Regions from separate parts of the Daquilactobacillus linshuiensis genome, predicted to be linked through region 2. Evidence: riboswitches for the same ligand, from Rfam matches in the RefSeq annotation. Region 2 holds a riboswitch; each other region holds the start of a gene.
The links. Region 2 has a riboswitch for thiamine pyrophosphate ahead of tenA (thiaminase II). Riboswitches for the same ligand answer to the same signal wherever they lie in the genome.

Region 1: it holds a riboswitch for thiamine pyrophosphate, as region 2 does, so the genes downstream of both, ACUV9F_RS05925 (energy-coupling factor ABC transporter ATP-binding protein) here and tenA (thiaminase II) in region 2, are expected to answer to the same signal.
Region 3: it holds a riboswitch for thiamine pyrophosphate, as region 2 does, so the genes downstream of both, thiT (energy-coupled thiamine transporter ThiT) here and tenA (thiaminase II) in region 2, are expected to answer to the same signal.

What each region holds. Positions count from the first base shown of each region.
Region 1 covers NZ_CM128255.1:1,082,359-1,092,932, reverse strand. Annotated here, with positions in the region: gene rplF (50S ribosomal protein L6) at 1-99, shown strand, start outside; gene rplR (50S ribosomal protein L18) at 133-489, shown strand; gene rpsE (30S ribosomal protein S5) at 508-1,008, shown strand; gene rpmD (50S ribosomal protein L30) at 1,027-1,209, shown strand; gene rplO (50S ribosomal protein L15) at 1,241-1,681, shown strand; gene secY (preprotein translocase subunit SecY) at 1,681-2,976, shown strand; gene ACUV9F_RS05960 (adenylate kinase) at 3,002-3,655, shown strand; gene infA (translation initiation factor IF-1) at 3,748-3,966, shown strand; gene rpmJ (50S ribosomal protein L36) at 4,007-4,123, shown strand; gene rpsM (30S ribosomal protein S13) at 4,147-4,515, shown strand; gene rpsK (30S ribosomal protein S11) at 4,531-4,917, shown strand; gene ACUV9F_RS05935 (DNA-directed RNA polymerase subunit alpha) at 4,963-5,898, shown strand; gene rplQ (50S ribosomal protein L17) at 5,919-6,299, shown strand; TPP riboswitch at 6,466-6,554, shown strand; gene ACUV9F_RS05925 (energy-coupling factor ABC transporter ATP-binding protein) at 6,617-7,456, shown strand; gene ACUV9F_RS05920 (energy-coupling factor ABC transporter ATP-binding protein) at 7,432-8,277, shown strand; gene ACUV9F_RS05915 (energy-coupling factor transporter transmembrane component T family protein) at 8,287-9,090, shown strand; gene truA (tRNA pseudouridine(38-40) synthase TruA) at 9,094-9,837, shown strand; gene rplM (50S ribosomal protein L13) at 9,976-10,419, shown strand; gene rpsI (30S ribosomal protein S9) at 10,434-10,574, shown strand, end outside.
Region 2 covers NZ_CM128255.1:754,195-764,768, forward strand. Annotated here, with positions in the region: gene ACUV9F_RS03960 (PTS fructose transporter subunit IIABC) at 1-1,626, shown strand, start outside; gene ACUV9F_RS03965 (hypothetical protein) at 1,811-2,584, opposite strand; gene ACUV9F_RS03970 (ATP-binding cassette domain-containing protein) at 2,553-3,257, opposite strand; gene ACUV9F_RS03975 (GntR family transcriptional regulator) at 3,260-3,622, opposite strand; gene ACUV9F_RS03980 (hypothetical protein) at 3,706-3,882, opposite strand; gene ACUV9F_RS03985 (NAD(P)H-dependent oxidoreductase) at 3,882-4,538, opposite strand; gene uvrC (excinuclease ABC subunit UvrC) at 4,540-6,345, opposite strand; gene ACUV9F_RS03995 (SPJ_0845 family protein) at 6,468-6,635, shown strand; TPP riboswitch at 6,642-6,730, shown strand; gene tenA (thiaminase II) at 6,770-7,432, shown strand; gene ACUV9F_RS04005 (universal stress protein) at 7,858-8,289, opposite strand; gene ACUV9F_RS04010 (Nramp family divalent metal transporter) at 8,297-9,865, opposite strand; gene ACUV9F_RS04015 (arsenate reductase/protein-tyrosine-phosphatase family protein) at 10,051-10,443, opposite strand; gene ACUV9F_RS04020 (sigma factor-like helix-turn-helix DNA-binding protein) at 10,475-10,574, opposite strand, start outside.
Region 3 covers NZ_CM128255.1:856,907-867,480, reverse strand. Annotated here, with positions in the region: gene radC (RadC family protein) at 1-630, shown strand, start outside; gene ACUV9F_RS04505 (rod shape-determining protein) at 725-1,723, shown strand; gene mreC (rod shape-determining protein MreC) at 1,781-2,638, shown strand; gene mreD (rod shape-determining protein MreD) at 2,638-3,177, shown strand; TPP riboswitch at 3,239-3,338, shown strand; gene thiT (energy-coupled thiamine transporter ThiT) at 3,374-3,955, shown strand; one part of gene ACUV9F_RS04485 (IS3 family transposase) at 4,025-4,496, shown strand; one part of gene ACUV9F_RS04485 (IS3 family transposase) at 4,496-5,406, shown strand; gene ACUV9F_RS04480 (DUF4044 domain-containing protein) at 5,470-5,580, opposite strand; gene mraZ (division/cell wall cluster transcriptional repressor MraZ) at 5,806-6,237, shown strand; gene rsmH (16S rRNA (cytosine(1402)-N(4))-methyltransferase RsmH) at 6,246-7,193, shown strand; gene ftsL (cell division protein FtsL) at 7,211-7,582, shown strand; gene ACUV9F_RS04460 (penicillin-binding transpeptidase domain-containing protein) at 7,579-9,756, shown strand; gene mraY (phospho-N-acetylmuramoyl-pentapeptide-transferase) at 9,778-10,574, shown strand, end outside.

The sequences.
Region 1 (10,574 bases), 330 kb from region 2:
GAAATCAGAGACGTAAGACCACCAGAACCTTATAAAGGTAAAGGAATTCGTTATGTTGATGAATATGTTCGTCGTAAAGAAGGTAAGACTGGTAAATAATTAAGTCTTACAAAAATAATATGAGGTGAAAAAATGATTTCTAAACCAGATAAAAACAAGATACGCCTAAAACGTCATAAACGTGTCCGTGGTAAAATCTCTGGTACTGCTGAGCGCCCACGCTTAAACGTATTTCGCTCAAATGCTAACATCTACGCTCAAGTAATTGATGACGTAGCGGGTGTGACGCTAGTAAGTGCCTCAAGTATTGATAAAGAAATTAAAGACGGTTCAAAAACTGAAAAAGCTGCTGCCGTAGGTGCACTTGTTGCAAAACGTGCTGCAGAAAAGAAGATTGTTGATGTTGTGTTTGACCGTGGTGGTTATATCTATCATGGACGTGTTCAAGCACTAGCAGAAGCAGCTCGTGAAAATGGACTAAAATTCTAAAAAGGAGGATACCTAAGTATGACATTTATCGATCCATCACAATTTGAATTAGAAGATCGTGTTGTTGCTATTAACAGAGTTACAAAAGTTGTAAAAGGTGGACGTCGTCTACGCTTTGCTGCTATTGTAGTTGTTGGTGATAAGAACGGTCATGTAGGTTTTGGTACTGGTAAAGCTCAAGAAGTTCCAGAAGCTATTCGTAAAGCGGTTGAAGATGCTAAAAAGAACTTGATTGAAGTACCAATGGTTGGTACAACTATTCCTCATGAAATCATTGGGAAATTTGGTGCTGGCGAAATCTTATTAAAACCAGCTTCAGAAGGTTCAGGTATTGCTGCTGGTGGTTCAGTTCGTTCAGTTGTTGAACTTGCTGGTATTGCTGATATTACAGGTCAAATGTTGCGTAGTAATACACCAATTAACGTTATTCGTGCAACAATTGACGGTTTAAGTCGTTTAAAAACAGCCGAAGGTGTTTCATCACAACGTGGTGTCTCAGCTCAAGATTTGCTTAACTAGAAAGGTGTGTCGTAAATAATGGCTAAATTAAAAATTACTCTTATTAGAAGTGCAGCACACCGTATTCCAGCTCAACGCAAAATTGTTAAAGAGCTAGGGTTGGGTCGTATTAGTAGTTCTGTTATTAAGAACGATGATCCAGCAACACGCGGTGCTATTGTAAAAATTGCACATTTAGTAAATGTTGAAGAAGTTAAATAATTATAAGAAATAAACAAGGAGGTACCTTTTCATGGAATTACATAATCTTAAACCAAGTACTGGTTCAAGAAGTTCTAGAAAACGTGTAGGTAGAGGTACTTCATCAGGTACAGGTAAAACTGCAGGACGTGGACAAAAGGGTCAACTAGCAAGATCAGGTGGTAAAACACGTATTGGTTTTGAAGGTGGACAAATGCCTTTATTCCGTCGTATGCCAAAACGCGGATTTAACAATATCAATAGAAAAGAATATGCTGTTGTTAATTTAAGCGATTTAGCTAAGTTTAAAGATGGTTCTGAAGTAACTGTTGCTTCATTAAAAGAAGCTGGAATCATTAAAAAAGAACTTGCAGGAGTTAAGTTACTTGCTAATGGTGAGGTTAAAGCTAAGCTTACAGTTAAAGTTGCAAAATGCTCAAATGCTGCTAAAGAAGCAATTGAAGCTGCAGGTGGTTCTGTCGAGGTGATTTAATGTTTAAAACAATCAAAGCTGCTCTGAAAGTTAAAGAAATAAGAAAAAAGATTTTCTTTACTTTAATGATCTTGGCTATATATAGATTGGGTTCATATATTGCTGTGCCAGGTGTTAATGCTTCAGCAATGAATAAAATTAGTGCTACTGGATTAGTTCCATTATTGGATACTGTTTCTGGTGGTGGCTTATCAAATTATTCTATATTCTCAATGGGTGTTTCACCGTTCATTACTGCTCAAATTGTTGTTCAATTATTGCAAATGGATATTGTTCCTCGATTCGTTGAATGGAGTAAACAAGGTGAAGTTGGACGTAGAAAATTAAATCAAGTTACTCGTTACTTAACGATCATACTTGGATTAATTCAGTCAATTGGTATAACAGCTGGATTTAACGCACTTAGCGGCATGGGACTTGTTAAGAAACCAAGTATTCAGACATTTTTGATTATTGGAATCATCTTAACTGGTGGAACAATGTTGCTTACTTGGCTAGGTGAACAAATTACTGATAAGGGTCTTGGTAATGGTGTTTCAATGATAATCTTTGCAGGTATCATTGCAAGAATGCCAAATGGCCTTTATAAGTTATTTAATGATCAGATTGCTAGTTCAAATAAAAGTGATTTAGCTAAAAATATTGGATTTTTAGTTGGAGTTATTTTAGTAATTCTTATAGTCACCGTTTTTGTTACTTTTGTACAGCAAGCGGTTAGAAAAATACCTATCCAATATACAAGACGTGCTACTAGTGGTGGAAGCGAAAGTTTTCTTCCGCTAAAAGTTAACGTTGCTGGTGTTATTCCTGTTATTTTTGCTAGTTCATTTATTGTTACTCCCCAGACTATTATGATGGCTTTTCAAGCAAGTCATGGTGATGAAAATTGGTTCAAAGTATTAAGTAACATTTTTAACATGCAAACTACAACGGGGGCACTTCTTTACACCTTATTGATTATTTTATTTACTTTCTTTTATGCATTTGTTCAAGTCAATCCTGAAAAACTTGCTGAAAATTTACAAAAACAAGGTGCCTATATTCCAGGTGTATGGCCTGGAAATGGAACAATTAAGTTTGTTTCTGGTGTTTTGATGAGACTTTCAACAGTTGGATCATTATTCTTGGGACTAATTGCATTGCTTCCCTTATTAGCATCAAATATATTTGGATTACCTCAATCTATTGGATTAGGTGGGACAAGTTTACTTATTGTTATAGGGGTTGCTTTAGAAAGTGATCGTCAACTTAAGGGATTATTAATGAAACGTAAATATGTAGGTTTTATTAGATAATAAAAATTTAAGTTGGGAGAAAAAAATGAATCTATTACTTATGGGCTTACCGGGTGCTGGTAAAGGTACTCAAGCTGAAAGAATTGTTAATGATTTTAAAGTTGTACATATTTCCACTGGAGATATGTTCAGAGAAGCAATGGCCGAAAAAACTGAGATTGGAATGAAAGCTAAATCATTTATGGATAATGGTGAATTAGTTCCGGATGAAGTTACTTCTGCTATTGTTAAAGAAAGATTAGCAAAAGAAGATGTCAAAAAATCGGGTTACATGCTTGATGGTTTTCCAAGAACTATTGCTCAAGCTGAATCTTTAGATGAAATTTCAAGTGATCTTAATCAGCCGATTGATGGTGTTATCTATATAGATGTTCCTTCAGAAAAGTTAGTTGAACGTCTATCTGGAAGATTTATTTGTAAAAATTGTGGAGCCACATATCATAAGATATTTAATCAACCTAAAGTTGAGGGTACTTGTGACATTTGTGGTGGACATGAATTTTATCAAAGAGATGATGATAAACCTGAGACTGTAAAAAATAGATTAGATGTAAATATTAAAATGAATACTCCATTAATTGATTTTTATGAAAAGAAGAATCTTTTGCATAAAATTAATGGAGACAAAGATATTGAAGAAGTTTATGAAGATGTGAAAAAAGTTATAAAAGGACTTTAGTTACCATTTATTTACTTTTTAGTAGCTTCGTGATATTATTTTTCGATATATGTAGTAGTATTAAACCTTACAAATTCGAGGAGGGTCCAAGTTTGGCCAAAGACGATGTTATTGAAATCGAAGGTACTGTTGTAGAGAACTTACCTAGAGCAATGTTTAAAGTAAAACTAGAAAACGATGCCACAGTATTGGCTCATGTTTCTGGTAAAATTAGAATGCACTATATTAAGATATTGCCTGGTGATAAAGTTACTGTAGAACTTTCACCGTACGATTTAAGTAAGGGACGTATCACATATAGATATAGATAAATATTTTCTGTTTTTTAATATGATGGGAGGTTCACAGAATATGAAAGTAAGACCATCTGTAAAACCAATGTGTGAACACTGTAAAGTTATCAAACGCAAAGGTCGCGTTATGGTAATTTGTTCAGCAGATCCAAAACACAAACAAAGACAAGGTTAATATTATAGAAGGAGGATACTTCAATGGCTCGTATAGCAGGTGTTGATTTGCCACGTGATAAAAGAATTGTCGTGGCACTTACATACATTTTTGGTGTTGGTAACTCAACAGCAGTCAAAGTCTTAAAAGATGCCGGGGTTTCTGAAGATATCAGAACTCGTGATTTGACTCCAGATCAAGAGGATAAAATCAGAACTGAACTTGATAAATTTCCTGTTGAAGGTGATTTACGTCGTTCAGTAAGTATGGACATCAAGAGATTACAAGAAATTGGTTCATATCGTGGAATTCGCCATCGTCGTGGATTACCCGTTCGTGGACAAAATACAAAAAACAATGCACGTACTCGCAAAGGTAAAAAAGTTACTATTGCAGGTAAGAAGAAAGACTAATAAGGAGGTAGGTTCATGGCAGTCAATAAAGGTCGTAAACGTCGTGTAAAGAAACATATTGAATCTGGCGTTGCTCATATTCATTCAACATTTAACAATACACTAGTAATGATTACTGACGTTAATGGTAACGCCGTTGCTTGGTCATCAGCTGGTGCCTTAGGTTTTAAGGGAAGTCGTAAGTCTACTCCTTTTGCCGCACAAATGGCTGGTGAAGCAGCAGCAAAAGAAGCAATGGAACATGGTATGAAAACCGTAGAAGTTGCAGTTAAAGGTCCAGGTTCTGGACGTGAGGCAGCAATTCGTTCTTTACAAGCTACAGGTCTTGACGTTACAGCAATTCGTGATGTTACACCAGTTCCTCATAATGGTTCTCGTCCACCAAAACGTCGTCGTGTATAGTAAGTTCTTTGAAACTAGCGCAATAGATGAAAGGGGCAGAACTGAATGATTGAATTCGAAAAACCAAGTATCATAAAAGTTGAAGAAAAAAATGATTACGGTAAGTATGTAATTGAACCTCTTGAAAGAGGTTATGGTACTACTTTAGGTAACTCACTAAGACGTGTATTACTTGCTTCTTTACCTGGTACAGCAGTTTCTGATGTACAAATTGATGGAGTTCTTCATGAATTTTCAACAATTGATGGTGTTATTGAAGACGTAACTCAAATTATCTTGAATATTAAGAAACTTTCTTTAAAACTTCACGGAGATGAAAAGAAAGTTGAAATTAATGTTAAGGGACCTGCTCAAGTAACAGCTGCTGATATAGTTGCAGATGACGATTTAGAAATTCTAGATCCTACTCAATATATCTGTACTGTTGCTGAAGGTGGCGAACTTAATATGCAAATGACAGTTAAAACTGGTCGCGGATATACACCAGCTGACCAAAACAAAACAGATGCAACACCAATTGGTGTTTTGCCCGTTGATTCGATTTTTACACCTGTTTCAAAAGTTAATTACCAGGTCGAGAGTGCTCGTGTTGGTAAAAGAAGTGATTTTGATAAATTAACTTTAGACGTTTGGACAAATGGATCAATTAACCCCAAAGAAGCAATTAGCTTGGCAGCTAAAGTTCTTACAGAACATTTGAATAGTTTTGTAAACTTAACTGAAGAAGCTATGAACGCTGAAATGATGGTTGAAAAAGAGGAAACTCAAAAAGAAAAGAAACTTGAAATGACTATTGAAGAACTTGATTTATCAGTTCGTTCATACAACTGTTTGAAACGTGCAGGTATTAATACTGTTCAAGAACTTACAGATAAGAGTGAACCTGATATGATGAAAGTTCGTAATCTAGGACGTAAGTCATTAGAAGAAGTCAAAGTTAAGTTAAACAATCTAGGTTTATCACTTAGACAAGACGATTAATAGACAAGGAGGGCACTAAAATGGGCTACCGTAAACTAGGACGTTCAACAGATCAAAGATTAGCTATGCTTCGTGATTTAACTACTGATTTGATTATTAATGAACGTATCGTTACTACTGAAACTCGTGCTAAAGAAGTTCGTCGTACAGCTGAGAAAATGATTACACTTGGTAAAAAGGGTGATTTACAAGCTCGTCGTCAAGCTGCAAAGTTTATTAGAGATGAAGTTGCTAACATTAGTGAACAAGATGATGCAGTTGTTGTTCAGTCTGCTCTTCAAAAACTATTCAGTGATGTTGCACCTCGTTACAAAGATAGACAAGGTGGATACACAAGAATAATGAAGACAGCACCACGTCGTGGAGATGCTGCACCTATGGCAATAATTGAACTAGTTTAATTATTACATCAATCTATTTAAAAACAGTCATTCGTGATTTTAGTGAGCGTTATGATGTTGGGTATATTCCAAGTCTAGCTCTAAGATTTCCCTAATCGGGAGACACTAATTTTATCGAATGATTTTTTTATATACTTATAAATTATTGTGTTATTATATTGTTAATTAAATAAATCTGGGGTGCAATTTGCTGAGATTATACCCATTGAACCTGATACAGTTAATGCTGAAACGGGGAGATAGTAGTTGTAAGTATTAGTGGACCTCTTTGTTTAATATTACAAAGGGGCCTTTATTTTTAAATAAGGTATGTAAATATGACAAATCCAATTATTGAAATTAGTAAATTAAATTACAAATATGATGAATCCACTGAAAATGTATTGTCAGACATTAATCTAAGAATTAAAGAAAAGTCATGGACTGCTATTGTTGGACAAAATGGTAGTGGTAAAAGTACGTTGACTAAGTTATTAAATGGTATTTTACAAACCGATTCTGGAACTATAAAAATTGATAATATCAAATTAACTAATGAAACTATTTGGGACATACGTTCTAAAATGGGAATTGTTTTTCAAAATCCTGATAATCAGTTTGTTGGTGCAACGGTAGAAGATGATGTTGCCTTTGGTTTAGAGAATCAAAGTGTTCCTCAATCAGAGATGAAAAGTAAAGTGATGGATGCTTTAGACAAAGTTCAAATGACTGATTTTGCAAATAGAGATCCACAAAGTCTTTCAGGTGGACAAAAGCAGCGTGTTGCTATTGCTGGAATTATTGCACTAGAACCAAAGATAATTATTTTGGATGAAGCTACTAGTATGCTTGACCCAAGTGGACGATACGAGATAATTGATATCATAAAAAAATTAAAAGATGAGCTTGATTTAACTGTATTGTCAATAACACATGATGTTGAAGAAGTAACTGTTGCCGATGATGTTCTTGTTTTAAGTAAAGGAAAAATTTTAAAGCAGGATAAACCAGAAAATATTTTTACTGATGAAAAATTATTAAAGCAAGCAGGACTAGAGTTACCATTTGTTCAAAAAGTACAGCAGCGTCTTATATCAAGAGGTATTAATATTTCAAACGACTGGATGAACGAAGAAAGATTGGTGAATGAAATTTGGAAATATCATTTGAACAAGTAGAATATATATATCAGCCAGATACTCCTATGGAAAATTTAGGGTTAGAAGATATTAATGCAACAATTAAAAATAATAGTTTTACTGCATTGGTCGGTCATACAGGAAGCGGAAAATCTACTTTTGTACAGCATATAAATGCTCTATTAAAACCAACTAAGGGAAAAATTGTTGTTGGAAATAAAGTAATAACGCCAGATACAAATAATAAAGATTTAAAGTCATTGAGAAAAGAAGTAGGTATGGTTTTTCAATTTCCCGAGAGTCAATTGTTTGAAGAAACCGTTGAAAAGGATATCATGTTTGGTCCGATGAATTTTGGTATAGAAGAAAAAGATGCTAAGATTCTTGCAAAAGAATCACTATTAAAAGTTGGATTAAGTGAAGAATATCTTCAAAAATCTCCTTTCGATTTATCAGGGGGTCAGATGAGAAGGGTTGCAATTGCAGGAGTATTAGCAAGTAACCCTGATACGTTAATTCTTGATGAACCTACAGCCGGTTTAGACCCAGAAGGACGTTTAGAAATGATGACTTTATTTTATAATTTACATAAAGAAGGTAAGACTATTATATTAGTCACTCATCAAATGGAAGATGTCGTTAATTATTCAGATGATGTAATTGTGTTTAATCATGGAAAAATCGTTAAACATGATACTCCAGATAAAATTTTTGAAAACGAAATTTGGGTAAAAAATAACAATCTTGAACTCCCAAGAAGTGTTGAATTTATGAATCGTTTAAAGAGTAAAGGGATGAATAGTACTGATAATCCGTTAGTGATTTCAGATTTAATTGATGTAATTAGTAATGATATTTAAGGGGAATTAATTTTGAATAAATTAATTGTAGGTCGTTATATACCTGGTGATTCGATAATTCATAATTTGGATCCACGAGCAAAGTTTATTGGAACTTTTTATTTTATTGGAATTATATTTTTAGCGAATAGCTGGTACACATATTTGCCATTATTTTTGTTTGTTTTTTTTGCTTTAAAATTGTCAGAAATAAAATTGTCTTTCTTTTTCAAAGGATTAAGACCACTAATGTGGCTAATTTTATTTACTGTGCTTTTGCAAGTATTTTTTACTCCGGGTGAAAAGCAATTATGGCAATGGTGGATTTTTTCATTATCTTGGCAATCTATATTAAATGGTACATATATATTTATGAGATTTTTACTGATAGTTTTCTTTTCAACACTTTTAACGTTAACAACTACTCCAGTTGAATTATCGGATGCAATCGAAGCGGTAATGAAGCCACTGAAGTATATTAAATTTCCAGTTACTCAAGTTGCTTTAATGTTATCTATTGCGTTAAGATTTGTGCCTCAACTAATGGATCAAACTACTAAAATTATGAATGCACAAAGAGCGCGTGGCGTAGATTTTGGTACAGGATCAATAATGCAAAGAATTAAAAGCTTTATTCCATTACTAATCCCACTTTTTGTAAGTAGTTTTTCAATTGCTTATGATTTAGCAATAGCTATGGAATCCAGAGGATATCAGGGTGGTGAGAATAGAACAAGATACAGAGAACTTATTTGGGAAAAAAATGACACAAAAATGATTGTAGCGTTTATCGCTATAACGCTATTACTTTTATATTTAAGGTTTGGTTTGTAGTGAATGAGTAATTATAAGTTAACGTTGAGCTATGATGGTACTAATTATCATGGATTTCAACGCCAAAATGAATTAAGAACAGTACAAGGTATTATTGAAAAAGCATTAAAAAAAATGACAAAAGGAAAAAGTATAGATGTAATTGGCTCTGGAAGAACTGATGCAGGAGTACATGCATTAGGGCAAGTTATTAATTTTAATTACCCAGGAAATATTCCAGCATTAAATATGCAAAAAGCATTAAATAGTTTAATGCCATTGGATATATTATTTACTGATTGCGAGATCATAGATGATAATTTTCATGCAAGATTTTCTACCAAGGGTAAGCGATATATGTATCGGGTTGACTTAGGACACTATACTAATCCTTTTAAAAGAAACTATACTGGTCATTATCCATACAAAATAGATATTGAAAAAATTAGAATCGCATTAGATGATGTAATTGGAACTCATGATTTTACTAGTTTTGCAGCTAGTGGAGGAGTGATTAAAGATAAAGTTAGAACTATATATGATGCGACTGTTGAATTTGATAAAAAAAATAATGAATTAATTTTTGAGTTCTATGGCAATGGTTTTTTATATAATATGGTTAGAATTTTAGTTGCTACATTGCTTGAAATTGGAAATGGTAGAAGAGATATTCATGATTTTTTACGTTTATATGAATTAAAGGATAGGCAAGAAGCTCGAGCAACCGCTCCTGCAAGTGGATTATATCTAAAGGAAGTTTATTACTAATTTAGCCAGAAAAATTGCGATTCATATTGACTTTATAGATAATTTTAAGTATTATGAACTTTGGTATTGTTTGCCCCACGATAAGCCCCGGAAACTTATTGAGTGTCAAACATGTAGAATGATATGGAGGAATTTATTGTGCGTACAACACCTTTTGCTAAATCAGGCGAAGTTGAACGTAAATGGTATGTTGTTGATGCAACAGATGTTGCTTTAGGACGTCTATCAACTGTAGTGGCTTCAATCCTACGCGGAAAGAACAAACCACAATTTACACCAAACGTAGATACAGGTGACAATGTAATTGTTATTAACGCCGAAAAGATTAAATTAACAGGTAAAAAAGATACAGATAAAATTTATTATCGTCACAGTGACTATCCAGGTGGTCTTAAAGCTGTGTCAGCTGGAGAATTAAGAGATACAAAACCTACAAGATTGATTGAAAATTCAATTAAGGGTATGTTACCTAAGAATTCTCTAGGTCATCAACAATACATGAAACTTCATGTATATGCTGGTTCAGAACATGAACAACAAGCTCAAAAACCAGAAGTATTGGATATCAATAAACTAATCTAAGGGAGGAAATAATTTTGGCACAAGTAGTATATGCTGGAACAGGTCGTCGTAAGAACTCAATTGCCCGTGTACGTTTAGTACCAGGTAACGGCGCAATCACAATTAACAAGCGTGATGTTAAAGATTACATCCCTTTTGATAGTTTGATTGCTGAT
Region 2 (10,574 bases):
GGACAGCCTGTTAGTTTATTCTTCATGATTGCCGCTCCTGAAGGTGCTGATAATATTCATTTACAAGCATTAGCACAATTATCTACATTATTAATTGATCCAGAATTAATAAGTAAGCTAAAAAACGCCTCTACTGCCGAAGAAGTTCAGCAATTATTTATGGATGCGCAAGCACAAAAAGAAGCCAAAGAAGAAGCAGATAAGAAAAAAGTTCCAACTAAAAAAGATGAAGATATTCCATTTTTTGTCGGAGTTTCCGCTTGTCCAAATGGAATTGCCCACACTTATATGGCAGAAGAAGCTCTTAAAAAAGCTGCCGAAAAAATTGGTGTAAATATTAAAATTGAGACAAATGGTTCTGAAGGTGTAAAAAACAAACTAACTTCAGATGATATTGCTAGAGCAGACGGTGTCATTATTACAGCTGATAAAAAAGTTGAAATGTCTCGTTTTGATGGTAAAAAGCTTCAAAATAGACCGGTTATTGACGGAATTAATAAGCCTGAGGAATTGATTAACAATGCCATTGAAGGCAAAGGGTCAATTTATCACGCTGATAAAAACGAGTCAGAAGAAAATGACAGTTCTGATGAAAAATCATTAGGTTCAAAAATTTATGCAGACTTAATGAATGGTATTTCAAATATGCTACCTTTTGTTGTTGGTGGTGGAATACTAATGGCCATTTCTTTCTTACTTGAAAGTTCTTTTGGTGCTAAATCAGGTTCATTTATATTCTTTAATAATTTAGGTAACTATGCATTTCAATTCTTAATACCTGTACTTGCAGCGTATATTGCTCAAGCTATTGGTGATCGCCCTGCTCTTATGCCTGGGTTTGTTGGTGGTTACATGGCATCACAAGCGACAGCTAGCTTTTTACCTTCCAAGAGTCCTGCAGGATTTATCGGTGGACTATTTGCAGGATTTATTGCCGGTTTAGTCGTTAACTGGTTGAAAAAAGTATTTAAGAACCTTCCTAAGAATCTTGAAGGTCTAAAACCTATGTTAATCTATCCTATTCTTGGATTATTAATTGTAGGTGCAATTATGTACTTTGCTATTGACCCAGTATTTGCAGTTGTTAACCAAGCTATTACAACTTTCCTTAACCATATGGGAACTGGAAATGCGATTATATTAGGTGCGTTACTTGCAGGAATGATGGCTTTAGATATGGGTGGTCCATTTAATAAGGCTGCTTATACATTTGCTATTGGAGCATTCACAGCAACAAATAATGGTACATTAATGGCTGCTGTAATGGTTGGTGGAATGATTCCTCCATTGGCAATTGCTATTGCTACTACATTTTGGAAAAATAAATTCACTGAACAAGAAAGACAAGCTGGATTTAGTAATTACATTTTAGGTGCAGCATTTATAACAGAAGGTGCAATTCCATTTGCCGCTGGAGACCCACTACACGTTATTGTATCTAGTGTAATTGGTTCAGCAATTGGTGGTGGTTTAACACAACTTTGGAAAGTAAATATTCCCGCACCGCACGGTGGGATATTCGTTAGTCCTTTGGCAAATAATCCATTGAATTACTTATTATCAGTTGTCATTGGTGCTGTAATTGCAGGTATCATTTATGGAATTTGGAAACCTGCTAAAAAATAAATTTAAAGCGGTCCGTAGCAGCAGAAGTCGTTTAATAATTGAGCATTAAAAAATAATAACCTGTAATCATTTGTTCATGATTACAGGTTATTATTTTTTATCGGAATTTGCTTACTTATGGAACGTGTTGAATTGAAACATTTGTACTAATTATAGTATTTAATAAATAAATCGCATCCCTTTTTTATTTACTTGCTTCATAATATTTCAATAAATATTGATTAATTGATATAACTATAACTGCTTCTATTACAGTCATTAACATATTAATATAATTGTTTGAATCAGTTATGAAAGATTCAATTTTATTAGTTATGAGTAAAACGAGAAAAATCATTATTATATAAATAATTACTTTGATTAAAGTTGATATTTTAATGGGTAATATGCTACTTACAATTTTACCTAGAAAAACCCCACTATTTACTAACAAAATAATTGTAAATATTGATAAACATACAAGAATAATTGAAAATATTATATTTTTTACATCAGGTACATTACTTGAATTTTTTAATGATTGAATAATTTGAATGTATAAATGCTCGTGATTTTTAAAAAATATTATCATAGCACCCGCAGCAAGGCCAATTTGTACCATAAATATGTACATCCAGTTAATAAAAGATGCAAAAATACTACTAAGATATAGTTTTGTATCTGATATCGCAATTAATCTATATCTAGAAAAACCAAATTGCCTTATCATATTAGTTCCAATGATTATTGGATACAATGAAAAGAATAATGGTAACCAAACAATCAAAGATATTGATATTCCCCTTTCAGAAGAATCCAATCTCCATGTTCCTGAAGTTATAAGTCCAATTAATGAACTAATAGTTATAATTAATAACTCTAAAATTAATATTTTATTTATAAGTATAAACCTTTCACTTAACATTCTTTTAAATGTATTAACCACTTTATTTTCCATCCTCATAATATATTTTTTCAAAATACTTCTCTAACGAAATAGATTGACTTCTTATTTCTTCAGTAAACTCATGTTTTATTACTCTTTTATCTTTAATTATTACTAGTTCATCTAATATATCAGCAATTTCTGTCAAATGATGACTACTAATCATAAGTGTTGCTGAAGAATCTATCCACTTCAGTAAACCTTTTATAATTAAGTTTCTGCTCATCAAATCAATGCCACTAAAAGGTTCATCAAGTAAATATAATGGTACTTCTCTGCTCAAGCATAAAGCTATTATTAGTTTTTCTTTATTTCCTTTTGATAAATCATTTAATTTCATTTTGGGATTTATTTTTAAAAAATTCGATATCTCTAAATATTTGGAAAAAGAAAAATCTGGATAAACTTTCAAATAGAATCGAACAATTTTTTCAATTTTCATCGACTTATCAAAAGAATTTAATTCATCAGAAAAACTAACTGCTAATTTTTGTTTAGCTTTATTCTTTTCACCATTGATACTTATATTTCCTTTATAGTTTGTATTCAAATTTGAAATTATTTTTAATAAAGTAGTTTTCCCTGCACCATTCTCACCAACCAAACCAACAAAATGTCCATTATTAAGTTTGAGATTGATATTTTCAAGAATTGTTTTATCATTCTTTTTATATTCTAAATTTTCTATTTTTAATAATTCACTCATAATTACTCTCCCTCCATAACAAATTGACTCAAGTATGTTGTAATTTCTTCTCTTGAAAGTCCTAAATCAAACAATTTTTTATACATCTCATCAATAGTATTTTTTATTATTTCCTGTTTCAACTCTAAAATAACTTCAGTATTATCTGTAACAAAATTCCCTTTTCCTCGTTGTGTAACTATTATTTTTTCCTGTACTAACTCATTTAATGCTTTTTGAACAGTATTAATATTTACACCAAGATCAACTGAAAATTCTCTAACAGATGGAATTTTGCTTCCAATTTTATAATTATTAGATACTATTTTATTCTTTATTAAATCCTTAATTTGTAAATATATTGGTATACTCGCGCGAAACTCCATATCGTCCTCCTATGTATTACTATACTAATACACTAATATACGAATTGCAATAAAAAACCGATACTAAATTGTATCGGTTTTTTTTACCAGCCTTTATGATTCCATATACGACCGTCTAACTCTGCTTGTTTTTGTTCTATTCTAGTTATTAATTCATCTGTCAAACTTTCTAAATTTTTATAAAAAGCTCTGTCTTCATATTTTTGTGATTTCAAACTTAATTCTTGGGCCTGTTGTTTAATCCAATTAATCTCATCCATTACCCTTCTCCATCATCTTCACGCATTGATTTAACTTGCCAAGTCAAATCATTTAATTCCTCTTGTTTTGCTTTCAAAGTTTCTGCCAACAAGTCTTGCTTTTTATTTGTTAATTCATCAATAAACCATTTTATTTCTGAGTCAAAGTCAAACTTTTCTTGCATTAAATATCGTTGATAATCAGTAACTAGTGCTTGTTTTTGTCTATCCGTAAGATACTCAAATTGATAAATTATAAAAGGTGCAAGATACTTCATATCTAATTTATTGGCCATCATTTCAAATGGTTTTAACATTTCAGATATTGAATACTTCTCTTTACTCCCAGCAGAAAAATCCTTTTTAGCAATTCCAGTTGAAATCACTAGCGCAAATTCTTTGTCTTGAAGTGGTTTGTTACCAGAAAAAGCAAAATCACCATCTAGCACTTCATCAATCCATCTTTTCAAATTTGCTGGAGCTGAATACCAATATAATGGAAACTGAAAAACTATTCTATCATTTTCCAATAATAATTGTCGATCTTGTTCTTTATCAAAGATTTCGTCAATAAAGTGATAAGTAACATTATGATTGTTTGGAAAGCTAGCCTTTAAAAAACTCTGTGTTGATGATTCTTTTATTTCTGGATGGCTTACAATAACTAAAGTTTTCATTTTATTTCCTTTTCTTTGGCGTTATCGAAAGTGATAGTTTAATTGTTTGTGCTACAGATTTTGATATTCCTAAATCCATTAGATCATTAAGCGGAGTTTCTTTTATTTTTTTAACCGAACCAAATTTTTTCAGTAATTTTGTTCTAGTTTTTGGTCCTACACCCTTAATACTTTCAAGTTGTGATGAAAGTGCGTTTTTACTCCTTGTTTGTCGATGAAACGTTATCGCAAACCTATGCACTTCATCTTGAATTCTTTGAAGTAGATAAAAACCTTGGCTTTTTACATCGAGATCCACTTCTATACCGTCTTCTCCAGTTATTAAATGAGAGGTATTATGTTTATTATTTTTTACCATGCCTGCTACAGGAATTTTTATTCCTAATTCATTTTCTAAAACGTCCATTGCCGCACGTAATTCAATAATTCCACCATCCATAAGTATTAAATCAGGCAGTGGTTTTTCTTCTTTTATCAGTCTTGAATATCTTCTATATATAACTTCACGAGTATTTGCAGCTTCGTCAGATCCTTTTTGATGTTCTACTTCGCCTTTTATTTTATATTTACGATACTCGGTTTTGTAGGGATGTCCATCCTTGAATACGACCATTGCTGAAACGGGACTAGTTCCTTGAATATGGGAATGGTCAAAAGCCTCAATAATATGTCCATATGGAAGGTTCAATGATTTAAATATTTCTTCTTGTGCTCCAAATGTCTTACGATTATCAAGTTCCATTAGTCGAAACTTTTCTTCTAATACTAGTTTAGAATTTTCATAAGCCATGTTTAACAAATCTCTTTTTTGCCCTCTTTGTGGTGTTCTAAAAGGTACCTGTAAAATATCTTCCATTACCGAAGAATCAATATCTTTGGGTATTAGGATTTCTTTAGGCAAAATATTATTTTTTCTATTATAAAACTGAAGTATAAAAGTCTGTAATTCTTCTTCCGGAGTATTAATACATGGAAATACTCTTTTTTCACGCTTCATTAATTTAGCTTGTCTAATAAAGAATACTTGAATTGAAATCCAGCCTTTATCTACATAAAAATTAAAAATATCTCTTGGTGTATTATCATTTGAAATGATCTTTTGTTTTTCAACTGTAGCTTCAATATAGTGAATTTGATCCCTTATTTCAGCAGCTCTTTCGAATTGCAAATTATCTGAAGCTTCTTGCATTTGTTGATTTAATTCTTTTTTTACTGATGAAACATTTCCATTTAAAAAGCTTACAATTTTTTCAATTTGTTTATCATATACCTCAACAGGAACTTCTTTAAAACATGCACCTAGACATTGTCCTAAATGATAATAAAGACATGGCCTATTCATAAATCCCTGACATCTTCTTAATGGATATACTTTTTGAAGAAAATGCAACGTTTCTTCAGCTGCATATACATTAGGATAAGGTCCAAAATAATAAGCACCATCTTTTTTTACTTGACCAGTTATCATCATTGTTGGATTACGTTCTTTTGTAATTTTTATATAAGGATAACCTGTTCCTTTTTTTAGTTTAATATTGAAGTATGGTTGATGTTTTTGAATTAGCGTAATTTCTAATAAGAATGCTTCTTTATCTGTTGATGTTATGATAGTTTCAAAATCAACTATTTCAGATACCAAACGTGCTGTTTTACCTTCATGAGCACTTTTAAAGTATGAACGAACTCTGTTTTTTAAATTTTTAGCTTTTCCAACATATATTATTTTTGAATTAATATCCTTCATTAAGTAGCATCCAGGTCTATCTGGTAATAATGCTAACTTACGTTCTAAATGTTCACTTGCCAAATTATTTCTCCTAAATGTAATATCTCTTTTTATAAATGAGATTCATTTATTTGCTTTAACCATTCTAGACTATTTTACAATAGTTTCAAGAATTGCGATTTAAAAAATAATTTAGTATTATTATGAAGAAAAGAGAGGATGATAATATGGGACTAACAGTTAAACAAGAAAATAACTTTGGGGAAATGTTTGATAAGTTTGCTTCATTACCAGATGATGTTAAAAAAAACATGGACAAAGTAAAAGAAACTGAAAAGAAAGTTAAAGATAACAAAAAAGAAGAAAAATAATTAAATTCATCGCATTTGGGGTGCTTAGGCTGAGATTATACCCATCGAACCTGATTCCAGTTAGAACTGGCGAAGGAAAATGTTTATTGACTATTGCTACCCTTTTGCGATTTTTTAGACAAAGGGGTATTTTTATGACTAAAAATTTTACCGAAATTGCTTATAACAAGTCTTTTGAGCCATGGCATAATAGTTTTACGCATCCATTTATCACTGAATTACAAAGTGGACGTTTGAATATGGATATATTTAAATACTACTTATTACAAGATCGTTATTATTTAGAACATTTTAATAAGCTTTATGAACTAATAGCTCAATCAACTGATAATAAAGAATTAAAGGACTCCTTAATTGCGAATTCTTTAGACCTTGGTGCAGGTGAACTAGCAATAAGAAATACTTTTTTCAAAGAGCTAAACATTACTTCTGAAGAAATAAAAAATACACCTATTACTCCTACTGCCTATAATTATGTATCTCACATGTATAGACAGCTTTACACAGGTAATGCAATCATTGCATCAGCAAGTATGCTACCTTGTGAATGGTTATATCAAGAAATAGGTGAATACTTGTCTGACAAGATGTCACCAGTTCCAATATATCAAAGCTGGATTGACAGCTATTCAACAAAAGAGGTAAAGGAAAATATAATTAAACAACGCAACTTATTAGATAGATTATATGAATCTGTTTCCGTTAAAGATCAAGAAAAAATGATTAATGCTTTTGTTATTAGTTCTCAAATGGAATATAGGTTTTGGGAAATGTCATACACAAAAGAAAAATGGTAAAAAAGAAATGTGAAATAAATATTAAATACTACAATTAGTAAGGATGTTTCAATTCAACACGTTCCATAAACCAGAAAATTTTGCTAAAAAAATAGCCTGTAATCATATATTCGTGATTACAGGCTATTCTTCCTTAATGCTTAATTGCTAAACGATTTCTGCCACAGTTCGTTTATTAAAATTTAAAGTTTAACTTGTTAATATTTCTAATATATACCATATACTCAACCAAAACTAACAAGCTAGCGCCTAAAAGTAACATCATAATGTCACCCTCCTGTTTGTATTAGATTGGATACTATTTCTCTTTCCATGGTTAATTTAACACCTTTTTTACACATTAGCAAATTAACTTTACTCTAATTTTAAACGCTGATTTACGGGGATTTATAATGACATTTTCTTTAAATATTAAAGTATACTTTTTATCTAATTACCATCACTGATATTGGTGAATATTTTGCCATATATGCTGCTTGACTACCAAAATATTTATTTATACCTTTTTTAGCTAAAGAACCGACTATTAAAACGTCAGGTTGTACCTTAGGTATTATTTCTTTAACAATTACTTCTCCAGCTTGGCCTTCTCCTATGACTGTTCTTACGTCTTTTACGCCAGCATTTTTAGCTTTTTTGACATATTCTTCCATATGTTTTTCTAATTCTTTTCTTTCACCATGGATGTAATCAACATCCATAACTTGATAAATATTCATTTCTCCATTTTCTAACACTGATGCGATTATTAATTCTGCATTATGTTCTTTAGCTTCTTTTATAGCGTGGTCAAAGGCTAATAGCGCATCTGAGGAATCATCAACACCAACTAATATTTTTTTAATCTCCATAACCATACCTCCACTATTTTATATTCATTTTCTCTTGATATCGTTTATTTCCTTTGTACAATTCAATAATTGTCCAAATCAATAATGCCAACACTGCAACAATCAAGGTATACGCAATTACATCTGCAGTCATTATTTGAGATTGTGTTGCATTATCACCATAAAATCCTTCAATTTGACCTGGTAAACCAATCATATTCAAATATGTTAATCCAATAACCGATATCCAGCCCAGTATTTTAATCCAAGTAGAATTCTTGAAACGCTCTCCCATCTCGACCTTACTATCTGTCATCATTAACAATGGCAGCATAGAAAAAGGTAATGCAAAAGCTAAGAAAACTTGAGAATTATTCATTAAATCATTCAATGCGCTATGTTCTTCTATTGCACTTTTTCCACTGGTCATCATTACACAAATAACGACAGGAATAACGGATATCAATCTTGTAATCAATCGACGAGCCCACAATGGCATTTTCATATGAACAAAACCTTCCATAATAACTTGACCAGTCAATGTACCAGTAATGGTTGAATTTTGTCCTGAAGCCAAAAGTGCTACTGCAAACAATGCAGATAAAACTCCTGACCTAGCAACACTAGCTAATACTTCATTACTCAATGTAGATGTATCAGATAATGCATGATACAAGCCAAAGAATGATGGATCTTTTACTGCTCCATTTTTAAACACTGCAACTCCCATAATCAGTAACAAAGCATTTACAAAAAATGCAGCTGTTAGTTGAATATTTGAATCCCAAGCAGAGAATCTAACAGTTTGTGCAACTGATTCTTCATCTTCGTGATCTATTTCTCTTGTTTGAGAAATTGCTGAATGTAAATAAAGATTATGTGGCATAACTGTTGCACCGATAATTCCTAATGCACCAGTAAGTGGTGTCTGCCCTCCGATGTGTGGAGTAGCTGCAAATGTTTGAGCATTTGGTACTAATCCCTTTATTACTCCTGACCAATCAGGATTAGATAATGCAACTTGATACACAAACACTAATAAAATTACAATAATTAAAGCAACAACAATTGCTTCAATTTTTCTAAATCCTACTTTAGTTAATAATAGCAATAATAATACATCTAATACAGTTATCAGCACTGCAATAAGAAGTGGAATATTAAATAATAAGTATAATGCAATAGCCGCACCTATTACCTCAGCTATATCAGTAGCCATAATTGCTAACTCAGTTAAAATCCATAAAACAATTCCTAAAGACTTACTTGTTCTAGCCCTAATTGCTTGTGCTAAATCCATTTGACTCACAATGCCAAGCTTAGCCGCCATGTATTGTAAAAGCATCGCAATTAAGCTTGACATAAGAATTACAGACATTAATAGGTACTGAAAATTTTGTCCTCCAGTAATTGAAGTCGACCAATTACCGGGATCCATATATCCAACTGCAACTAAGGCACCAGGTCCTGAATAAGCAAATAAAGTTTTCCAGAATCCTTTTCCCTTTGGAACCTTCACAGTTCCATTAATCTCTTCAAGTGATGGTCCATTAGCATATTCAATTAATTTATGCTTATGAACTACTTCTTTTGTTTCACTCATATAACTCTCCTTTCATATATCCATTAGATATTGTAAAAGGACAAAAAGAGTTTTGACAACTTTTTTTTAAGTAAGCCTAACTTATAAAATCAAGAAAAAGGTCCCTAAAAACGGTTATCGCGAGGATTTTTAGGCTACCCTAATTTTTTTAAATTACGTTAGTTTGCAAACAAAAAATCTGATGATTATTCATCAGATTTTATTTTTTCTATCCATAACGGAAGAACTTCACTTAATTGTCGATAAGTTCTCTCGAAATTTTCATCATACCAAGGATCTTGAATTTCATATGGATTCTCTAGAACTGATGTTGCCATATAAATTTTATTCTGTGCTTCTTTATTTGGTGACATACTCTTTAAATTGTTAACATTAGAATTATCCATACCAACAATGTAATCAAATTTTATAAAATCACTGTCAGTTATTTGTTTAGCCTTGTGATTTATTAGTGGAATGCTTTTTTCTTTTAATTTAGCTATTGCACCTTTGTGAGGATTATTGCCTATTTCATATGTCGATGTTGCTCTTGATTCAACATTTACATTTAAATTATTTTTTTTTACAAGATCACTCATTATCATTTCTGCCATAGGTGAGCGGCATATATTACCTAGACAAACGAAGAGTATTGACTTCATATAAATTCTCCTTAATTTCTATAATATCTTCAGCGTGTAGCAATTTTTCAAAGTTAAAAGCAGCGGAT
Region 3 (10,574 bases), 100 kb from region 2:
GCGGAAGCATTTGGAGTAGAAAGTCTGACAAATTTTGAATTAATAAAATTACTTATACGATCAGGAAATAAAAGTGCAACTGTTGAAGAAATAACTGAAAATTTATTAAATAAATACAGAAATATTTGTGATATTGAATATTCAAATATTGAAGATTTAAAAAAGATAAAAGGATTGGGAAAGTGCCGTGCTATTGAATTAAAAGCAGCGATAGAACTTGGAAAAAGAGTTCAGTTTGGTAAAACAGTTAGGTTTGAAGAAATAAATTCAAGTAAAAAAATTGGTGAATTATTGATTAGTAAACTGACAGGAATTAGTCAAGAACTTGTTATAGTCACTTATTTAGACACTAAAAATCAAATTATAAAAATAGATAATGTATTTAAAGGGACACTGAATTCAACTACAGTTCATCCAAGAGATATATTTAGAAGATGTTTGCAACTATCAGCTTCAAAATTTATTATTGCACATAATCATCCTAGCGGTGTCTTGTCAGTATCTAAAGAAGATATTGAATTCACAAATAGGTTATTAAAATGTAGTGAATTGATTGGCTGCGAGTTACTTGATCATTTAATAATTGGTAAAGATTCCTATCTCAGCTTGAAAGAAGAGGCACTAATGTAGGAAAATAGCCGAGAAGGACAAATATTTGATAAATTTTTAACAGTTTTATGATATAATCTTTCTAACTTATTATGTTACTCAAGGAGCGATTATTTTGTTTGGAATAGGTACTAGAAACGTAGGGATAGATTTAGGAACTGCAAATACATTAGTTTATATAGACGGCAAAGGAATTGTATTGAATGAACCATCAGTTGTAGCAAAAAACACTGTTACTGGAGAAACTGTTGCTGTTGGTTCTGAAGCCCGTGAAATGATCGGTAGAACACCGGGGAACATCGTTGCTATTCGCCCAATGAAAGATGGAGTTATTGCTGATTACGATACAACTGCAGCAATGATGAAATATTTTCTTGAGAAAACTATTGGATCAAGCAAACCACTAGTTATGGTTTGTGTACCAAGTGGTGTGACAGAAGTTGAAAAACGTGCTGTTGTTGAAGCAACTCAACAGGCAGGTGCAAAAGAAGCTTACGTTATTGAAGAACCATTTGCTGCAGCTATTGGTGCCGGTCTACCTGTTATGGATCCAACTGGTAGTATGGTTGTTGATATTGGTGGTGGAACAACTGATGTTGCTACAATTGCTCTTGGTGGTATTGTTTCATCACGTTCAATTAGAGTAGCCGGAGATAAATTTGATGATTCTATTACTGCATATGTAAGACAACAATTTAGTTTACTAATTGGTGAAAGAACTGCAGAACAAATCAAAATGGAAATTGGATCAGCATCTGTTGAAAGAGCTGATCAAGCACAGTCTATTTCAATCAGAGGTCGTGATTTAATGACTGGATTACCAAAAACAATTGAATTAACATCGGTAGATGCGGCTCGTGCTATTCACGAAGATGTTGCTGAAATTATTAATGCCGTTAAGGAAACACTAGAAGAAACTTCTCCAGAAATTGCTGCTGATATTATTGATCATGGTATTGTTTTAACAGGTGGTGGAGCTTTACTAGGCAACTTAGCGGAAGTGATTTCTGATGAGACGAGTGTTCCTGTATTTATTGCACAAGATCCTCTTGAATGTGTTGCTATTGGAACTGGTGAATCATTAAAGAATATCGATGTAATAAGACGCCACTAAAAAAGCAGCGGGTTATAATAGAACCTGCTTTTTTATTTCAATTATTAGGAGTATAGAATGAATAAGTTTTTCTCAAATAAAAAATTGATTATATTGATGATATCTGTTATTTTGACTTTTGGATTAATTGCAGTATCACTTAATATCCGTGATGGTAAAAATGATTCTCCATTTTTCCAACAAGCTGGTAATGATACTATTGGCTTATTGAGTAGAACAGTTTCAGCTCCGTTTAATGCAATTAGAAATTTTGGATCAAATGCCTCTGATTTGTTAAATACTTATTCTGAAAATAAAAAATTAAAAGCTAAGTTGCAGGAATATAAACAAACTCAAGTTAGTTTAGACACTGTTAAAAACGAAAATAAGGATTTGAAAAAGCAATTAAAGCTTTATAATACGTTAACAGACTATTCAAAAATTAATGCTTCTGTTATTAGTAGATCTCCTAGTGATTGGCAAGAGTATTTAGTAATTAATCGAGGATCAAATCAGGGCATTAAAAAGAACATGCCGGTTATGTCTGGTTCAGGATTGATTGGTAGAATTGCGGATGTAAATAAAACTAATTCTAAAGTTGAACTTATTTCTTCAGAAAACTCTTCAAGTAATAAATTTGCTGCTGAAGTTTTATCAGATACGCTTAATATTAACGGAATTATTACCAAATATGATTCCAATTCTAACTTGTTAGAATTAGGACAAGTTAACTCTATAAAAGATGTAAAGCCAGGACAAAAAATTGTTACTTCAGGACTAGGAGGTATAACTCCTAAGGGTCTATTTATTGGAACAGTTGCTAATGTTAAAAAGGATGATTATGGGTTATCTAATGTAATTTATGTAAAGCCTGCAACGGATTTAACTAAATTTACTGTTGTCACTGTTATTAATAGAAGTGTAGGTGATAATTAATGAAAAGATTTAGTGAAATTCTTAAATTAATTGCTCCTTTTTTACTTTTATTACTTGGCTTTTGTTTAGATGGTGTAGTCAAATATAATCTTGATTTTTTAAATGACAAAAGTAATAATGGGTTACCTCAGTTTATGTTAATGATGCTTATAATATTCGCATTTAAATTTACTATGTCTAAAGAAATAGTTATTTATGCGGCTATTTTTGGATTGTTTTATGACATATTTTATATGAATATTTTTGGCATTTATGTTGTTTTACTACCATTATTTGTTGCTCTTATTTATATATTGAAAGATATATTAGCAGATAATTTTATAATTGAGGTGTCTTTGTACTTATTGTCTTTAATCGGTATTCATGTAATTGTTTATTTACTAGGATTAATATTTAAAACTGTAAGCTTAAGCTTTGCAGATTTTATTACCTATACAATTGCTCCAACAGTAATATTTAATTTGGTTACTTTCATCATTTTATTACTACCAATTTCTTGGGTAACGGACAAGATAATAGAATTTCGAAGAGGATATTGAGTAAGTATAATGACTTGCTTTTTTTTTCTTATTATCTTATATTTTTATGTAATAAATCAATAGTCTCACAAAGGGGAGCCATTTGGCTGAGAGTGATGTAGTGTCAGACCCTTAGAACCTGTTTGTTAGTACAAGCGTAGGGATTTGTGTGGAGGAAACTCCTTTTGTGATGACTAATCATGAAAGGGGTTTTTTTATGGAAAAAACTAAGGACAAAAATGCTTTACAAGTAACAGTAGAAGGTGCAATTATAACTGCATTTGCTATGGCTTTAAACTATTTACCACATACTACAGGAATTTCCGCAGTGGAATTTTCGTATGGATTAGTACCTTTGATAATTTTTGCTTTTAGAAGAGGAATTGTTCCAGCAACTTTATCAGGACTAACTTGGGGAATTTTAGATCTTATCTTAAGAGGAATTGGAGATGGAAGTGTTCTTAATCCATTGCAAGGATTCTTAGAATATTTCATTGCATTTGCTTTAGTAGGACTTGCGGGAACTGGGTATACAAAAATACAAAGTGATTTGAGAAGTAACAAAAGTATTATGTTATCAGCTATTCTTTTTGGATCATTAGGAATTGTTAGTAAATATTTTATTCATTTTATTGCGGGTGGATATTATTGGGGTTCATATGCTCCAAAAGGAATGAATCCATGGGTATACTCCCTAGTAGTTAATGGGGGAAGTGCGATTGCCAATATAATATTAGTAATAGTTGTACTTTTATTATTATCAAGGTCTATGAAAACATTGATAATTCCAAAAAATTAAAAAAAAAGAAGATGTGAATTTGAACTGAACCCCCGATATTGGGCCAAATCCAATATCGGGGGTTTTTGTATGGTTAAATATTCTAAAGAATTAAAATTAAAGATTGTTACTGAATATCTCAATACTTCAATAGGAGTTTCAAATCTAATCAAGAAATATCATATAACAAATGATTCTATAGTATATACCTGGATTGACCGTTATAAAAAGTTTGGTTTAGATGGGTTGAATATATTATCACCAATTTCAACTTATGATGGCTCATTTAAAGTGAATGTTTTAAAATGGATGAAACAAAACAATGCTTCTTATCCACAAACAGCCCTTCACTTTAATATATCCAATACCGGAACTATTTGGCAGTGGCAACATAAGTTAGATTGTGAAGGAATAGAAGTATTGTACCGTAATAAAGGGCGGACAAAGATAATGAATTCTAAAAAACAATCTAAACAAGGTAAAGAAAAAACAGAATTAGAAAAACTAAGAGAAAAAAACGAGCTTTTGGAAATAGAAAATAAATATCTAAAAAAACTAAAGGCCTTAGTTCAGGAACAAGATGGCAAAAAGCACAAATAGTAAATGAACTAAGGCAAGAGAAATATTCTTTGAAGAACATCCTTAAAGTAATAGACATGCCTAAAAGTACTTATGAATATAACTCTAAAAGACTGCTTGATAACAATAATAGTGATCAAGAATTAAAAGAAGCTATCAAAGATATTAAAACAAGTGATGATACTTATGGATATCGTCCAGTAACAGGTGAGCTTCATAATCGAGGATTTAAAGTTAATCACAAAAAAGTCTATAGATTAATGATTGAAATGAATTTACTATCTACAGCTTATAACAAGAAAACACGGAAATATAATTCTTACAAGGGTACAGTGGGTAAAATAGCTAAGAATAGAATTAATCGTCGTTTTAATACTGATAGACCTTATCAAAAATTAACTACAGATATCACTGAAATACGATGGGGAAAAGAAAGTATCAAACAAAGAGCTTATTTTACTTGTATTTATGATTTGTTTTCAGACGAAATATTGAGCTGGGATATAAGTAAGCATCCGACAGTAGAATTTACAGTAAACACCTTAAAAGATGGTATTAATAAAATACCAGCAGGATTAGATTACAGAACTACAGTACATTCAGATCAAGGGGTTCAATATCAACATAAAAGTTGGGTTAAAGTACTTAAAGAGAATAAAATATTTCAAAGTATGTCAAGAAAAGCAACGTGTTTAGATAATGCAGCTATGGAGAGTTTTTTTCATATTTTGAAAGTTAATATATATCATCAAAAAGAGATTGATACCTATGAAGAATTAGTTTCAGAAGTAGCAGCATGGATGGAGAAATATAATAAAGTGAGAATAAAACAAAAACTGGGATACAAAAGTCCGGTAGAGTACCGAAAGTTTGTATCCCAGAAAGTAGCTTAAAACTTCGTCCAATATTTGGGGTTCAGTTCAATTTTAAATTCACGTCTTCTTTTTTTTAATTTCTTATACTAATGCTGCGACTGCACCAAAAACAACTCCTACAATTGTTAAAAGTAACATTAACCAGATGAAAACTCTGGTTATTTTTGTTAGTGTACTAGGTTTTTTATCCATTTTTTTCTTCCTATATATTAATTTTAGTGAAATTTTACTGCATTTTAATATAAAACTCAAATGTATATTTATAATCTACCACACAAAACCACCTATATAAACATTGATAAATCAATGATTGTATAGATATTCTTGTTTAAAAATACTTTTTTTGGTAATTATGTGGTGTGAAGTGGTGGGTTGTGGTAATATTATATTTATTAGGGGAGTAAGGAGGTGATTTGGATGTTCATGGGAGAATACAACCATACTTTGGATGCTAAAGGAAGAGTTATAGTTCCAGCAAAATTTAGACAAAGTCTAGGAGATGATTTTGTTTTAACAAAGGGTATGGATGGATGCTTGTTTGGATATCCAAATGACCAATGGAAAAAGTTGGAAGAACAACTTGATCAATTACCTCTAACAAAAAAAGATGCTCGTGCGTTTGTTAGATTTTTCTATTCTTCGGCAACTGAAACAGAAATTGATAAACAAGGACGTATTAATATTTCTTCCTCATTGATGGATTATGCTGACCTTGATAAAAATTGTGTGATTGTTGGTGTTTCAAATAGAATTGAAATTTGGGACAAGGAAAGATGGAATGAATTTAGCGACAATGCGGCTGAAAACTTTGATGATATTTCAGAAAAAATGATGGATTTTGATTTGTAGGAGTAAAAATGTTTGAGCATAAAACGGTTTTATTAGAAGAAACAGTCGAATATTTAAATACTTCTCCTACAGGCACTTATGTTGATGCAACATTTGGCAGAGGCGGGCATACTAAAAAAATTCTTAGTCAGCTTAATGGTGGTAAGGTTATTGCATTTGATCGTGATGATACAGCTATTTTAGAAGGTAATAAGCTTTCTGAAGATGTTGCAAAAAATTCTAATAATGAATTGATAATGATTAAAAGTAATTTTGAAAGTATCTCTGAAAAATTAAACGAAATTAGTATCGATAAGGTTGATGGAATTATTTACGACTTAGGTGTATCTTCACCCCAGTTTGATGATCCAACAAGAGGATTCAGCTACAAAAATGAAGCTAGGCTCGATATGCGAATGGATCAAAGTCAAGAATTAGATGCTTTTAAAATTGTTAATGAGTGGCCATATGAAGAGTTAGTTAGAATTTTATTTAGATATGGTGATGAAAAATTTGCAAAAAAAATTGCCCGCAATATAGAAAAAAGACGAGCAATAAATAGTATTGAAACAACTACCGAATTAGCAGATATTATTAAAAATTCAATACCGGCAGCTAAAAGAAGAACAGGTGGACATCCAGCAAAGAAATCTTTTCAAGCAATTAGGATCGCAGTTAATGATGAACTTAGTTCTTTAGAAAAATCATTAAGTAGTTCAATTGATTTAATAAACGTTGGGGGAAGAATTTGTGTAATTACATTCCAATCTCTTGAAGATAGGATAGTTAAGCAAATGTTTAAAGAATTCTCTGAAATTGATATTCCAAGAGGACTTCCTGTAATTCCAGAAGAGCTAAAACCAAAATTAAAATTAATAAATAAAAAGCCAATCTTACCAACTGGGATTGAGCAAGATGAAAATCATCGTGCACATAGCGCAAAATTACGAGTAGTAGAAAAAGTAAACGAGAATTAATGTAGTGGGGAATTAGTATGAATAATAATACAGCGAGAAATTTAGAAACTTATGTACAACCAGAAATTGAGCAACAACCAAAGCAAAGAACAACAAGAAGAACACGCACTAAAAGTGTTCCAATTTCAAAAACTGAAGGTTTCTTGTTAGCTGGACTTGGTATTGTTACAATGGTTCTTATGATAGCCTTGGTTTCTGTAAAAGTATCTGCAACTGTATCTCAACAACAGCTTCAAAAAATAAACTCCGCTGTTGACTCAACTACAAGTAAAAATGTCGACTTAAGACAAGAGGTTGGCGAATTGTCCAGTTCTCAAAGGCTAACTGAATACGCTCAATCACATAATATGAATTTGAGTAATGATAATGTTAGGAATGTTTCAAAATGAGTAGTAAAAATAATAAAAATAATTTAAGAGCAAAATCAAATAGAACACTTTTTGCAAGAGTGTTGATGTTTATATTTGCTCTTATTTTTATTGTCTTTATATTGGATTTTGCAAAAATTGCGATGACAGGTGAGGCAAAAGGACAAAACCTAAGTTACAGAACTAAATTTAAATATATGAAAAAAAATCCTTTAATAGCACAAAGGGGAAATATTTATGACAAGAATGGTGATGTAATAGCTTCTGATGCAGGAGAATTTTCTATTTATGCCATACTTGATAAACAAAATAAAACAAAAAATGGAAAAGATGACTACGTTAAAGATAAAGAAAAAACTGCTGAAATTTTAAGTAAATATCTTTCATTAGATAAAAATAGGATATTTAATTATCTAAATCCCAAAAATAAAAAAACTTTTCAAGTTGAATTTGGTTCGGCAGGTAAAAAGCTTTCTTTACATATAAAAGACCAAGTTGAAGTAGAAAAATTGCCAGGAATTAAGTTTATAAAAACTCCTTCCAGATCATATCCTAATGGAATTTTTGCATCTAATTTAATTGGAATTACAAAAGTGAAAAATCAAAGCGATGTATCTGACGTTCAAAAAGTTACTGGAATAATGGGAATAGAAAAAGAGTTAGATACAGAATTGTCAGGTAAAGATGGAGAAAAAATTTCAAAAGTAGACAGTAATGGTAATGAATTGCCTGAAACAAAAGTGATAAAAAAACAATCTGAAAATGGTAAAGATGTTTATTTAACGCTAGATTCTAAAATTCAAGACTATCTAGAAATATTAATGTCTAATGTTCAAGAAAAATATTCTCCTAATCAACTTCAAGCAGTTGTGATGGATTCAAAAACAGGAGCTATTAGGGCGATGTCTCAACGTCCAACATTTAACCCGACAAATTTAGATGGACTGTCTGATAGTTGGAAGAACACATTAGTTGAGGATCAATTTGAACCAGGGTCAGTCGTAAAAATTATGACCTTGGCTGCTGCAATCGATTCTGGTCACTATAATCCTAATCAATATTATCAATCTGGCGATATAAAGATTGGCGATAGAGTAATTAGTGATTGGAACAAAACTGGATGGGGTTCAATTCCTTTATATGAAGCTTTTCCGCGTTCAAGTAATGTTGGTATGGTAACACTAGAACAACAAATGGGTGCTTCTACTTGGCAAAACTATTTAAATAAATTTCATATGGGTGAAAAGACTAATATAGATCTTCCAAATGAAACAGCAGGAAAAATCGAGTTTAGTCATTCAAGTGATCAAGCTATGACTTCTTTTGGACAAAGTATTGATGTTAATACAATTCAAATGTTGCAAGCTGTTTCTGCAGTTGCTAATAAAGGAAAAATGGTAAAACCTTATGTTGTAGATAAAATAGTTGATCCAAATACTAATAAAATAACGCAAACTAAAAAGACAGTAGTTGGTCAACCAATAAAAAGTGATACAGCAAATCAAGTAATGTCTGCAATGGAAGACTCTGTTTATAAAGATTATGGACTTGGAAAAATTTATAGTATTCCAGGTTATAAAACAGCTGTAAAAACCGGTACTGCACAAATTCCATCGCAATCAGGAGGTTACTTAACTGGAAGTAATAATTATGTCTTTTCTGTAATGGGAATATTACCAGCTGACAAGCCCCGTTATATGATTTATATAACAATGAAACAACCACAGGTAATGTCTCCTAAAGGTGGAGATGGAATTCTTTCTGAAATATTTAATCCACTTGCATTAAGATTATTGAAGAGTTCAGAAAACTTGGAAGCACAAAATCAAGATATAAGCTCTAATCACGTTGATGTTGCGAATGTAACTGGTAAAAATATTGATAAAGCTAAACAAAAACTCACTGATTCAGGATTAGTTCCTGTTGTAATTGGGTCAGGTAGTAAAGTTGTACAACAGCTTTCAAGAGCAAATGATAAAATATTAAAAGGCCAAAAAGTTCTATTAATGACAAATGGTGCAATGACAATGCCAGATGTAACTAAATGGTCAAAAAGTGATATTTTGAAATTATCTGAAATCACTGGTAAAAAAATTAAAGTGACTGGTTCAGGATATGTAACTAGTCAAAGCCTAAAAGCAAACGAAGTAATAACAAATAAAAAAGATATTGAAGTAACACTTTCTGGAGCATAGTGTTAATAAGAGGAAATATATATGTTAACAAAAATTTTAATACCATTTATTAGTAGTTTTGCAATAGCGGTAATGTTACTACCGTTATTTATTGGATACCTAAGAGCAAAAGATGAAGGACAGCAAATTCGTGAAGAAGGTCCTAAATGGCATGAAAAAAAGTCAGGAACTCCAACAATGGGTGGTGTTGTATTCTTGATTAGTATTATTATTACTAATATTTGGGTTGGTATCGTAAAAAATCAATTTACACTATCAATGTTAGTCGTTTCTTTAGTTATTATTTTGTTTGGTGTCTTAGGATTTCTAGACGATTTTATAAAGGTCAGTAAAAAAAGAAATCTTGGATTAAAAGCCTGGCAAAAGATGGCCGGTCAAATTCTTATTGGTTTAATATTTATGCACGTATATGCACATGAAGGTTTTTCAACAGTTTTAAATGTACCTTTAATAGGCAGTATTAATTCAGTTATAATATTCACCATTTTCGCTATTATATGGCTTGTTGGTTTTTCCAACGCTGTTAATTTAACAGATGGACTTGATGGATTGGTAGCTGGATTAGCAACTATCTCATATGCAACATATGGAATTATCTCTTTTCAAGAATCCAGAAATGATATTGCTTTGATTTGTTTTTCTGTTGCTGGTGGACTAATTGCATTTTTATTTTATAATCATAAACCCGCAAGAATATTCATGGGTGATGTTGGTTCTCTTGCATTAGGTGGTGGACTAGCAGCAATTTCTCTAATTTTACAAAGACCATGGTCACTGTTGTTAATTGGATTGATTTACGTAATAGAAACATTAAGTGT